DNA from 3 places in the Ruegeria sp. BC5 genome. Region 3 is predicted to be linked to each of the others. Evidence: riboswitches for the same ligand, from Rfam matches in the RefSeq annotation. Region 3 holds a riboswitch; each other region holds the start of a gene.
The links. Region 3 has a riboswitch for cobalamin ahead of ACR0LY_RS16410 (hypothetical protein). Riboswitches for the same ligand answer to the same signal wherever they lie in the genome.
Positions count from the first base shown of each region.

Region 1: it holds a riboswitch for cobalamin, as region 3 does, so the genes downstream of both, ACR0LY_RS00345 (DUF1636 family protein) here and ACR0LY_RS16410 (hypothetical protein) in region 3, are expected to answer to the same signal.
Region 2: it holds a riboswitch for cobalamin, as region 3 does, so the genes downstream of both, ACR0LY_RS00275 (CbtB domain-containing protein) here and ACR0LY_RS16410 (hypothetical protein) in region 3, are expected to answer to the same signal.

Region 1 covers NZ_JBQFUN010000001.1:69,197-72,463, forward strand. Annotated here, with positions in the region: gene cobN (cobaltochelatase subunit CobN) at 1-312, opposite strand, end outside; gene cobW (cobalamin biosynthesis protein CobW) at 316-1,371, opposite strand; gene ACR0LY_RS00345 (DUF1636 family protein) at 1,368-1,757, opposite strand; cobalamin riboswitch at 1,841-2,049, opposite strand; gene ACR0LY_RS00350 (LysR substrate-binding domain-containing protein) at 2,122-3,006, opposite strand; gene ACR0LY_RS00355 (NAD(P)-dependent oxidoreductase) at 3,109-3,267, shown strand, end outside.
Region 2 covers NZ_JBQFUN010000001.1:54,856-58,122, forward strand. Annotated here, with positions in the region: gene ACR0LY_RS00255 (DUF302 domain-containing protein) at 1-71, opposite strand, end outside; gene ACR0LY_RS00260 (DUF1636 family protein) at 213-557, shown strand; gene ACR0LY_RS00265 (hypothetical protein) at 554-1,048, opposite strand; gene ACR0LY_RS00270 (CbtA family protein) at 1,115-1,813, opposite strand; gene ACR0LY_RS00275 (CbtB domain-containing protein) at 1,818-1,988, opposite strand; cobalamin riboswitch at 2,025-2,231, opposite strand; gene cobF (precorrin-6A synthase (deacetylating)) at 2,275-3,018, opposite strand; gene cobA (uroporphyrinogen-III C-methyltransferase) at 3,011-3,267, opposite strand, start outside.
Region 3 covers NZ_JBQFUN010000008.1:50,353-53,619, forward strand. Annotated here, with positions in the region: gene ACR0LY_RS16395 (bifunctional 2',3'-cyclic-nucleotide 2'-phosphodiesterase/3'-nucleotidase) at 1-267, shown strand, start outside; RNA gene ffs (signal recognition particle sRNA small type) at 307-405, shown strand; gene ACR0LY_RS16405 (alpha/beta hydrolase family protein) at 438-1,295, opposite strand; cobalamin riboswitch at 1,431-1,651, shown strand; gene ACR0LY_RS16410 (hypothetical protein) at 1,735-2,142, shown strand; gene ACR0LY_RS16415 (protein-tyrosine phosphatase family protein) at 2,144-2,638, opposite strand; gene ACR0LY_RS16420 (DNA polymerase III subunit gamma/tau) at 2,772-3,267, shown strand, end outside.

The sequences.
Region 1 (3,267 bases), on a different contig from region 3:
CAGAACCTGCTGCAGGCCATAGGACCAATAAGGCACGCCGCCGATCAGGCGGATCAGAATGCCTTTCGCACCTTCCAGAGTTTGTTCGACGTAGGTATCGACGGACAGAGGGTGTTTCAGCGCCGTCAGATTGGCCAACCGCATCGTGGGCATCCGCCCCTCAGCCCCGCCACCGCGATGCCAGCCTGCCGCGAAAGCTCCGAGGTCGCTGTCCGAAAAGGACAGCACCACCAGATCCGCCGGGCTTTGGCCCAGATCGGTCGGGGTCTCGGTTTCCTCGAGCCCGTGGCTTTCGCGGAAGACGACGTGCATGGCTTACTCGGCGGCCTCGGTCACACCCACGAGGATCTCGCGGATCGCGGCCTCTTTGATGTCGTCATGTTCGGCAATCACCACCAGACGCGAGCGGCGCTCTTCGCCGGGTTCCCATGGGCGGTCGTACTGATGTCGCACTCGTGCGCCAACCGCCTGAACTAACAAGCGCATCGGTTTGCCCTGGACAGCGGCGTAACCTTTGACCCGCAGGATGTTCAGCTCATTTGCCAAGCGTTCGATATTGGCAACCAGTGCTGCCGGATCGGTCTGTTCCGGCAACTCGACGATAATGCTTTCGAAATCGTCATGTTCATGATCGTGGTGGCCATCGTGGTGCGACGGGCGTGCATCCATGTCATCCTCGGCGGCAGCCTCAAGCCCCAGTACGACGCGCACGTCCACAGCGCCTTCGGCAACTTCGACGACGGGCAGGGCGCGCGGAGCCTCGGCTGCGATCACTTCTTTGGCCTTTGCCACGCCTTCCGGGCCAGCCAGGTCAGGCTTGGTCAGCAGGATGATGTCGGCGCAGGAGATCTGATCCTCGAACACCTCGGACAAGGGCGTTTCATGGTCGATCGAGTCGTCAGCCAGGCGCTGGGCGTCGACGGCTTCGACATTCGGGGCAAAACGCCCGGCGGCGACGGCCTCGGCATCGGCCAGAGCGATCACGCCATCCACGGTGATTTTCGAGCGGATATCGGGCCAGTCAAACGCTTTCAACAGCGGCTTTGGCAGAGCCAGACCGGACGTTTCGATCAGGATGTGATCAGGGCGCGGCTCCAGTGCCATCAGCGCCTCGATGGTCGGAATGAAATCATCGGCCACGGTGCAGCAGATGCAGCCATTGGCCAGTTCCATGATATTTTCCGCCGGGCAATCGGGAATGGCGCAGGATTTCAGAATGTCGCCATCCACACCCACATCGCCAAATTCATTGACGACAACGGCCAGACGCTTGCCCTGAGGGTTCTGCATTAGATGTTTGACCAGCGTGGTTTTGCCCGAACCCAGAAAGCCGGTGATCACAGTGACGGGGAGTTTTTCGAGGTTGCTCATTTCAGGGCTCCAATCGGGGGAATGCGGGCCGCACAGTTTTTGCGGAAATGTTCGGGACGTTCGCGCCATTTGACCAGACCGTCTTCGGCGGCGAGATACTTGGTGACGCCTTCGACGATGGTGTCGACATGGTCGGTTTCGTTCAGGTTTTCGTACACAAAGGTCCAGCGGGTCGGTCCGCCGCGCAGCACTATGGAACAACCCTGATCGCAATTTGACAGGCACTCGACCGGCTTCAGCACGATACCTTCGGGCAAATCGGCGTCTTCCAGTGCCTTGTGCAGCAGGGCACCTGGACGTTGCGCATCGTCTTCAATCGGCAGGCCACGCCGACAGGTCGTGCAGACCAGCAGCTCGACTGGTGCAGTCTCGGTCACGTCTCTCATCCCCCCAAATCCTCTTTGCAGGGGACGGGGTTTCATGCGGGCCACGTCTGCACATGGACCCGACACCGGATCACCCCGTCCGGTTTCAACTTCGGGCGCTGGCAGGTCTCCCGGCTTGCGGATGTCGGGGCGCTTGCCCCGGCAGATGTCCCGCCTTCCCGGCCTTGCGGGCCAGTGGCATTGGGCACCCTCTCCGGTCACGGTCGCGGGGGCGGCTGCGTTTGACGGTTGCCCGCTGACGCATTCCCTTTTCATCCATCCGAAGATGGACACCAACGCATGCGACATGCGGCACGGGCAGGGGGCTTGTCAAGCACGAGGCGCATGGTGAAATCGTTCAAACCAAAAAAGCGACCAGCCTGTGTCAATCCGCGGCATGCGCGGCCAGCCTCTCGCGCAGCCAAGCGCAAAACAACCCTGCCGCAGCGGTCGATTGCGTAGCGCCTCGTGTACTGATCAGGTAATGCGACTGGGCAAAAGGAATCGCAGGTCCCGCAATTGCAATCGGCACAGCCTGCCGGATCGCATTCCGGGCGAACCGTTCCAGAACCGTTGCATAGCCCGCCCCTGCCATCACAAGCTGCAGTGCTGCGACCGAGGTGTCCACCGAATGTCGGGGCGGCTGGTCCGGAAGCGCGAGCCCGTTGGCCTGAAAGTACCGCGCCCAGTTGTCTTCGTATCCAAGGATATGAATCAGAGGGCCTTGCCGCAGTACGTTCAGGGTCGCGGGCGAGTCCCCGGCCCGGCATACCGGTACCAGCTTTTCATCTGTCAGCTTTTCGGACTGAACGCCGGGCCAATCGCCATAACCCAGCCGGATTTCCACATCCAAATCGCCGGGGGCCACGCTGTCATTCCAGATGTGCGAGACAAGGCGTACTGGGATCTCGGGGTGGCGAGCGGTAAAGTCGGGCAGTTCCGCCGCGACCCAATAGGTGGCTGTCGATATCGCCGCACGGATCGTCAGGGTCTGGCGCGAGGCAGGGCCGAACAGGCTGTTGGTGGACAGGGCGATGTCGCCAAGCGCACGCCGCACAGTCAACGAATAAGACTGCCCCAGCTCAGTCAGTTCCAACCGGCGGGCATTCCGGGTGAACAGCTTTTGCCCAAGCTCGGCTTCAAGCGACCGGATATGCAATGAGACCGCCGTCTGCGTCAGGCCCAGCTCTTTTGCTGTGGTGGTAAAATTCAGATGCCGCGCGGCGGTTTCAAAGCTGCGCAACCATGTGGGGTTTGGAAGGCGATCCATATATCACCAAATTATTTTGACCATAATTGGCATTATTAATCATTTTCGTTTCTAACAGACAACACAGATACTCGGCCCGAATACGACCGTCAGGAGGGAAACATGAAAGTCGGATTTATCGGTTTAGGAAATGTGGGCGGCAAACTGTCCGGCTCGCTTCTGCGCAACGGGATTGACCTGACGGTTCACGACCTTAACCCAGACCTGGTGGCCGAGTTTGTGGCCAAGGGGGCCGAAGCCGCGGAAAGCCCGGCGCAGATG
Region 2 (3,267 bases), on a different contig from region 3:
CAACCCGACAATGGTTCCTCGGCCCGGACAGGCAGGGCGAGAAGACAGAGCAAACCCAAAAGCGTGCGCATGACGGTGCCTCGTTCAATGTGACTGTCTGAGTGATGCCAGAAATCCGAGTTCCGCGCACGCACATTTCCGTGCGTATTCAGGATTGCGCCGACGTCTAGAAAGCCGCAGAAACATGCAAACCATCAAACACGAGGCCACACGTGGACCCGATACGCCTATTGATTTGCAGCAGTTGTGCGGGAACGCGTGACCGAGTGGCCGAGAGGCAGGCCGTGGATGACGCGCTGGTGCGTGCAGGGCTGAATGGCCGGGTCGTCATCTCGGATCACGCCTGTTTCAGTGGCTGCGCTGAGCCGACCGCATTGGCATTGCAGGCCGCAGGACGGGCGTCTTACGTGTTTTCGGGGGTCGATATCGTTACCGATGCCGAAGACATCGTCGCGACCTGCAAAGCCTATTTGGACAGTCCCGCAGGTTGGATCGAAGACGCCCGACCCTGCGGGCGACTTCGGATGTGTTTGCGCGCGCGGATACCGGCGCTTTAATCGACCTGAACGGTCACGGCAGCGCTGACCGGTACGTTGTCGACCGTCAGTGCGCTGTGGCTGTTTGCGTTCAGCGAAACCGAAACCTCGACCTCTCCCTTCGGAAGGTCGGGGATGTGTATCCAGTTGCCGTAGAGCCGGGCCAGTTTCTCGCCATTGATGTAAACATGCGCGTGGCCTTCGCCGTCTACGTCGGCTGTTGACGCGTTTTCTGGGGCAAACCGGAAATTCTGCGGCATGACGTGCAGGTTCCACCCGGCCATCGGGTCCTGGGTCAGCGCGATTGCAACGCTGGGGGCGTCCGCCCCTGCGGGCAGGTTTACCGTGGTCGAATGGTCATGGGCCATCGCTTCGGCATGCGCGCCGCCGTGATGGGACGGATCGCCATGATCGTGGCCGTCAAACGTGGCGCCATTGGCTGCCGCCAGCACAAAACCAGCACCACCACCGAACACAAGGCCGATTGCAAAAAGGGCAAGTGAGCGTGCCATTTTTCTTTCCTTTTGGGCAAAAAGAAACGCGCCGGGCAGAACCCGGCGCGTCATTACATAAGAGGATCAGGCCGCTGCTTCGACGCGTTTGCCTTCGCTTTGCCAGAAATACCCGGCAAAGGCGCCAACCAGAACCCAGGCCACCAGACCAATGCCAAAGGCGCGAGCGGCGAACAGAGCGCCGATCTCGGTCGGGACGGGGCCGGTGAACACATCCGGTTCGGGCGCACCGATCAGATGGGGTGCCAGCAACAGGGCTGCTGCGATCACATAGCTGATCAGGTTGCCGCCAAACGCAATCAACCACAGCGCAACAAGCGCAGCACCAACAGTGGCAAACCACCAGACCTGTCGGGCATAGACGTCAGCTGCCGCTACACCAGGCACCTCTGGTGCCAGGGTAAAGCCAGGCGCCAGATGAAAGGCGATGAACCCAGCCAGACCCCAAAGCACGCCGGTGCGGCCATCAATCGTGTGGCCCTGGCCTTCGGCCACGGACATCAGAGCAACCATCAGCAGCGCGTAACCGGTATAGGTCAGCATGGTGAAAATGACGCTCAGCGCGTCACGGGTCAGTTCCGAGAACATGCCCGGCAATTCGGGATGCGCCGAAACGGATTCGGCTCCGAAGTGCACCAACTCACCGGATTCGTACAGCTCTGCGTGCAACAAAACAGGTTGCACAAAGACCAACTGCAGCAAGGCGGCTATCAGCCCCGCTGCAGCACCAGCGAACAACGCGCTGGTCAGTATACGACTGAACATGGTCTTAGTGGCAGGGGAAGCCGGTCGCGTGGCGCACGTCGTGTGCTGCGTCATGCAGCGCCGCGGCCTGTACGTGACCGGTCAGGGTGATGATACCCAGACCCAGTACCACCGCGAACATGACCGGAAGGATACCAGCGCGCGAGGCGGATGCTGTTTGCGTTTGTGTTGCCATCTTTTATTCTCCTTTGCCGCCGCACCCGACGACCGGTGTTTCAATTGTCGCCTGGCAGGTCTCCTGGCTTGCGGGTCGATGCCTCTGTTCGCCTTCCCCCTGAGAACAGGAGTGGCTGGTTGAACAGGGGCTCTCCGCTTACAGTCGCGGGGGCGGCTGTGGATTTGGCTGCCATGGCAGTCGCACCACATTCCCTCTTAGCATCCGGATGTCTCCGGCAGGACCAGACGCGTTCATTTAGCCTCTATGATGCCGCTGGTGCAATCGTCATTTGCGACCTTTTAGGTCAGATCACGCGCTTTTTCAGCAAATAGATATCCATGATCCAGCCATGATCGGCACGTGCCTTGGCACGGGTGTCCAGAATCTCCTGCGCCACATCGGTCAAAGCGCCTTTGATCAGGATTTCCTCTTTCATGCCGACATAGGCACCCCACCAGATGTCATAATCGGCCATGTCCAGGGATTGAAACGAACACTCGCCATCCAGCATTACCGCTACTTTCGAGGCATTTGCCGGCCAGCCTTCATCCCTGATCCGCCGTCCGGTGGTCACAACATAAGGCGCGCCCAGATCATTGATCGGGATGGCGTGGGCGGCCGTCAATGCCTGCAGCGCGGTGATGCCAGGGATCACCCGTGTCGTGGGCTCAGGGTCCAGCCGCGACGCGATTCGCAACGAGCTGTCATAAAGCGACGGGTCGCCCCAGATCAGCAGTGCCACTTGTCGCGCATTCGGGTGGGCCGCAATCGCCTCGTGCCAGCGCAGGGCAATGGCATCATGCCATTCGTCGACCCCGCGTAGATAACCATCATCGGCCCGACGCTTGGGAATGTCGAAATAGGCGATCTGCGGCGGAGTGTCAGTCACAGCTGCAATGATCTCTTCGCGCAACCCGGCCAGATCAGCCTTGTTCTCGCCCTTGTGCGGGATCAGGATCAGGTCTGCATCGCGGATGGCATTTGCCCCTTGCAAGGTCACGTGATCCGGGTTGCCAGTGCCAATTCCGATTAGAGACAACTCAAACATCGTCGAACTCTGCCAGCGGGCCATACAGGATCAGCGCCGGGGCTGTGCCGATCTCGGCCTCCAGCTTTTGCGACAGCGCGCCAATTGTTGCACGGTGCAGGCTCTGGTCGGGAGTCGATACGGATTCGGCCATTAGGGCAGGTGTCTCCAGCGGCAGACCATGCTCATGCAGCGCATTTACCAACAGAGGAAAGGTCCGTTTGCCCATGAACACCACGGTCGTTGCGTCCGGATCGGCCAGCGCGGGCA
Region 3 (3,267 bases):
TTTCCCTTTGTTGATCAGGCCGAGCCCATCGCGCTGCCGAACCTTCCTGTTCAGCGCGTCTTGCAGGACTATCTGTCCGGCGCACTGCCGCAAGATCCCTTGCAATATGCGCCCTATCCTTTTGGCTTTGCCCCGATGCAGGGCGCGACTGCGCTGTTAAGAACTGGTCCGAAGGCACAAACCCACATTGCCGAGCTTGAAGAATATGACCCTCACGTCGTCGGAGAAGACGATGAGGGCTTTTTGCTGATCCGTTTGACGCTCTGACGGGTTGTGTTTCCTGCGCCCGTTGCCTATATCAGACCCCGAGAGGTTGGCGCGGGCGAGCGCCTCGCCAACCTGGTCAGGTCCGGAAGGAAGCAGCCACAACGAGCCCCGCTTGGGTCGATGTCCAACCTCTCACTTAAGCTCCCGACATGGAATTGTTGCGAACAGGCCTAGGCAATCAACCGTGGCCAGACAGCCGAATTGCGCCGGGCAAAGGCACCGATATGGCCAACCTCGGACAGTCCGAACTCGGCCGGAGACAACAAATGGCGGCGTGCGTTGGGCCCGTACAGATCAGCCAGCCGCCAGACCGCGTTCTTTGGCACCAGATCGTCATCCTCAAAGCTGAACAGATCCACTGGTGTGTCTGACTGTGCCCAGCGGGCCTCGGGCAAGGACACGCCGATTTCGGGCAGGTAGTTGCGCGGCCCAGTGCACCAGCGGCGCCACTGCCAATAGACGCTGGCAGGCAGGTTCGATCCGAATCCCAGTGCCTTGCCCGGCAGGTAACCCAGCGCTTTTACGGCCAGGGGCGCGTGTCCGTACCAAAACAGCAAAGCCAACGCCCGATAAGGCCAGGGATGGTCCGACACAGTCACCGGCCCGGCGCAGACGCAGATCATGCGGTCGATCTGATCAATATCGGGCTGAATCGGCCCCAGCATACCGCCGACGGAATGGCCGATGCTCCAGTGCTGCGCGTCGGGGTATCGCCTGCGCATCTCGGCCCGAGCCGCAGGCATGTCGATCAGCGCCCAATCCGCCATCGTGGCCTGAGCTGACTTCAATGGCCTGCTCTGCGAATGACCGAAATCGCTGTAATCATAGGTCAGACAGGCAATGCCATGTTCCGCAGCCAACCAGCGTGCGAAGTGCTGATAATAGTCGCGCGGCACTCCGGTGGCGCTGTGGATCACCACTGCGATCCCAGGTTCGGCTACCGGCAGGTACAGCCGAGCCGACAGTTGGGTCGAACCAGAAGGAAACTGAAAATCCTCGGTTAAAACAGCTTGTGCGGTATCCAGCATGGCGCCCTCAATCTGAACCGATTAGTTCACCACCCCAAACGGCATCTTTTGCCACCCTAAGTCAATCCTGTTTCCGCATGACCACGCGTCCACTTTGCCCCACCAAAAGGCGGCTTGACTCAGGTCACCCCTACCCGCTAGCGATTGGATGATGGTTCTCGTCCCCGGTCTCCGGGGCGGGATGAAAAGGGAACACGGTGCGGTTCTGCCCGGAATACCGGAACGAACCAAGGCCGCGACTGCCCCCGCAACTGTAAGCGGTGAGCAATGCCGAAACACCACTGGCCGCAAGGCTGGGAAGGTCGGCAACGCAACGACCCGCAAGTCAGGAGACCTGCCATCGAACAAGAAACCGAAACTCGGGCGGGGTGTCCGGGCAGGTCGTCAGCACGCTGTCACACCTGATCCACACCCCCGTTCCACGCGCGGAGGGCGCAATATGATCTGGAAGACAAAGACACACCAATTTACCGCAACCGTTTGCCAACGCACAGGAAAAACCTGTCCGGCGCTGGCACAGATGGCGCGCGCGATCGTGCAGGCGATGGATGCTGCCGTTCCGGCGACGACGCCTGATTTTGAGTTCGACGGCAGCTCTGAGCTGGCCTATTGCACGCAAGGATGCAGCGCACGGTTTCGCGCTCAAAAAGACCTGATCCGGGTCTTTTGTGGAACAAGCGAGGATGCGCCCCTCGAGTCGCTGGATGTTTTCGCAGATATGATGTTCGGCCCGGATGTGACCATGCGCCCCGCAGGCATGCTAACCACCCCACCCTGCGCCATGCTTGAGGTCACAGCGATCCCGCCCAACCCGGTGGCACAGGCAGAACGACAGGTGGCGCTCTGATCTAGTCGCGCGTCCGCCCAAGGGCTGCCCATTTCATCTGGCCGTCGGTCTCGACGGCGCAGGACCGCACCGCACGCAAACGGGTCAACGCTGTCTCGGGGTCTTCGCCATGCTCGACCATAAGGCGCAGCACGATCATCCCGGACCGGCCACAGCCGCCCCGGCAATGCACCAGCACCCGCCCCCCGCGGGACAGGATATCAGTCGCCGCAGGGCTGACACTGCCCCACGCCGCGTCAACCTCAGGAGGCGGCGTACCGAAATCCGCAACCGGCAGATGCACCCATTTGATATTGAGTGCGTGCAGGTCTTCGCCAAGCCCACTTGCGCCCTCTTGCAGTATTTCGACCTCGGTGGTCATCGAGATCACAAGATCCGGCTGCCAGTCGCGGATCGTTCCCAAGTCCCGCGTATACCCGCCACCGCGCCCCGGAAGGGGCGACAAGGCAACGGTGCCGTTTCCAATCTGAACTGAATGAAGTGCGAACTGGCTCACTACGGGCCCTCCCTGATACTCGCTTCTAAGGCGTGCAAATTGTGCTGCAAACCGAAATTCACCCAAGCCTGCTGTGGACGCGGGCGGCAGGGGTCTCTACGCTGCATCGGAACCCGAATCCGACAGAGCAGATATGAACGACACGCCCAGCCCCGCCTATCAGGTTCTTGCCCGAAAATACCGCCCGGAAACTTTTGCCGATCTCGTCGGTCAGGATGCAATGGTACGTACGCTGAAAAATGCGTTCGAGGCCGACCGGATCGCGCAGGCTTTCATCATGACCGGCATTCGCGGCACCGGCAAAACCACCACGGCACGGATCATCGCCAAGGGCATGAACTGCATCGGCCCCGATGGTGACGGCAAACCAACGACCGAGCCCTGTGGCCAATGCGAACATTGCGTGGCCATTATGGAAGGCCGCCACGTTGACGTGATGGAGATGGATGCCGCCAGCCGCACCGGTGTGAACGATATCCGCGAGATCATCGACAGTGTCCGCTATCGCGCCGCCAGCGCGCGCTACAAAATCTATATCATCGACGAGGTCCACATGCTGTCGACCAGCGCGTTCAACGCGCTGCTCAAGACGCTTGAAGAACCGCCCGAGCATGTGAAGTTCATCTTCG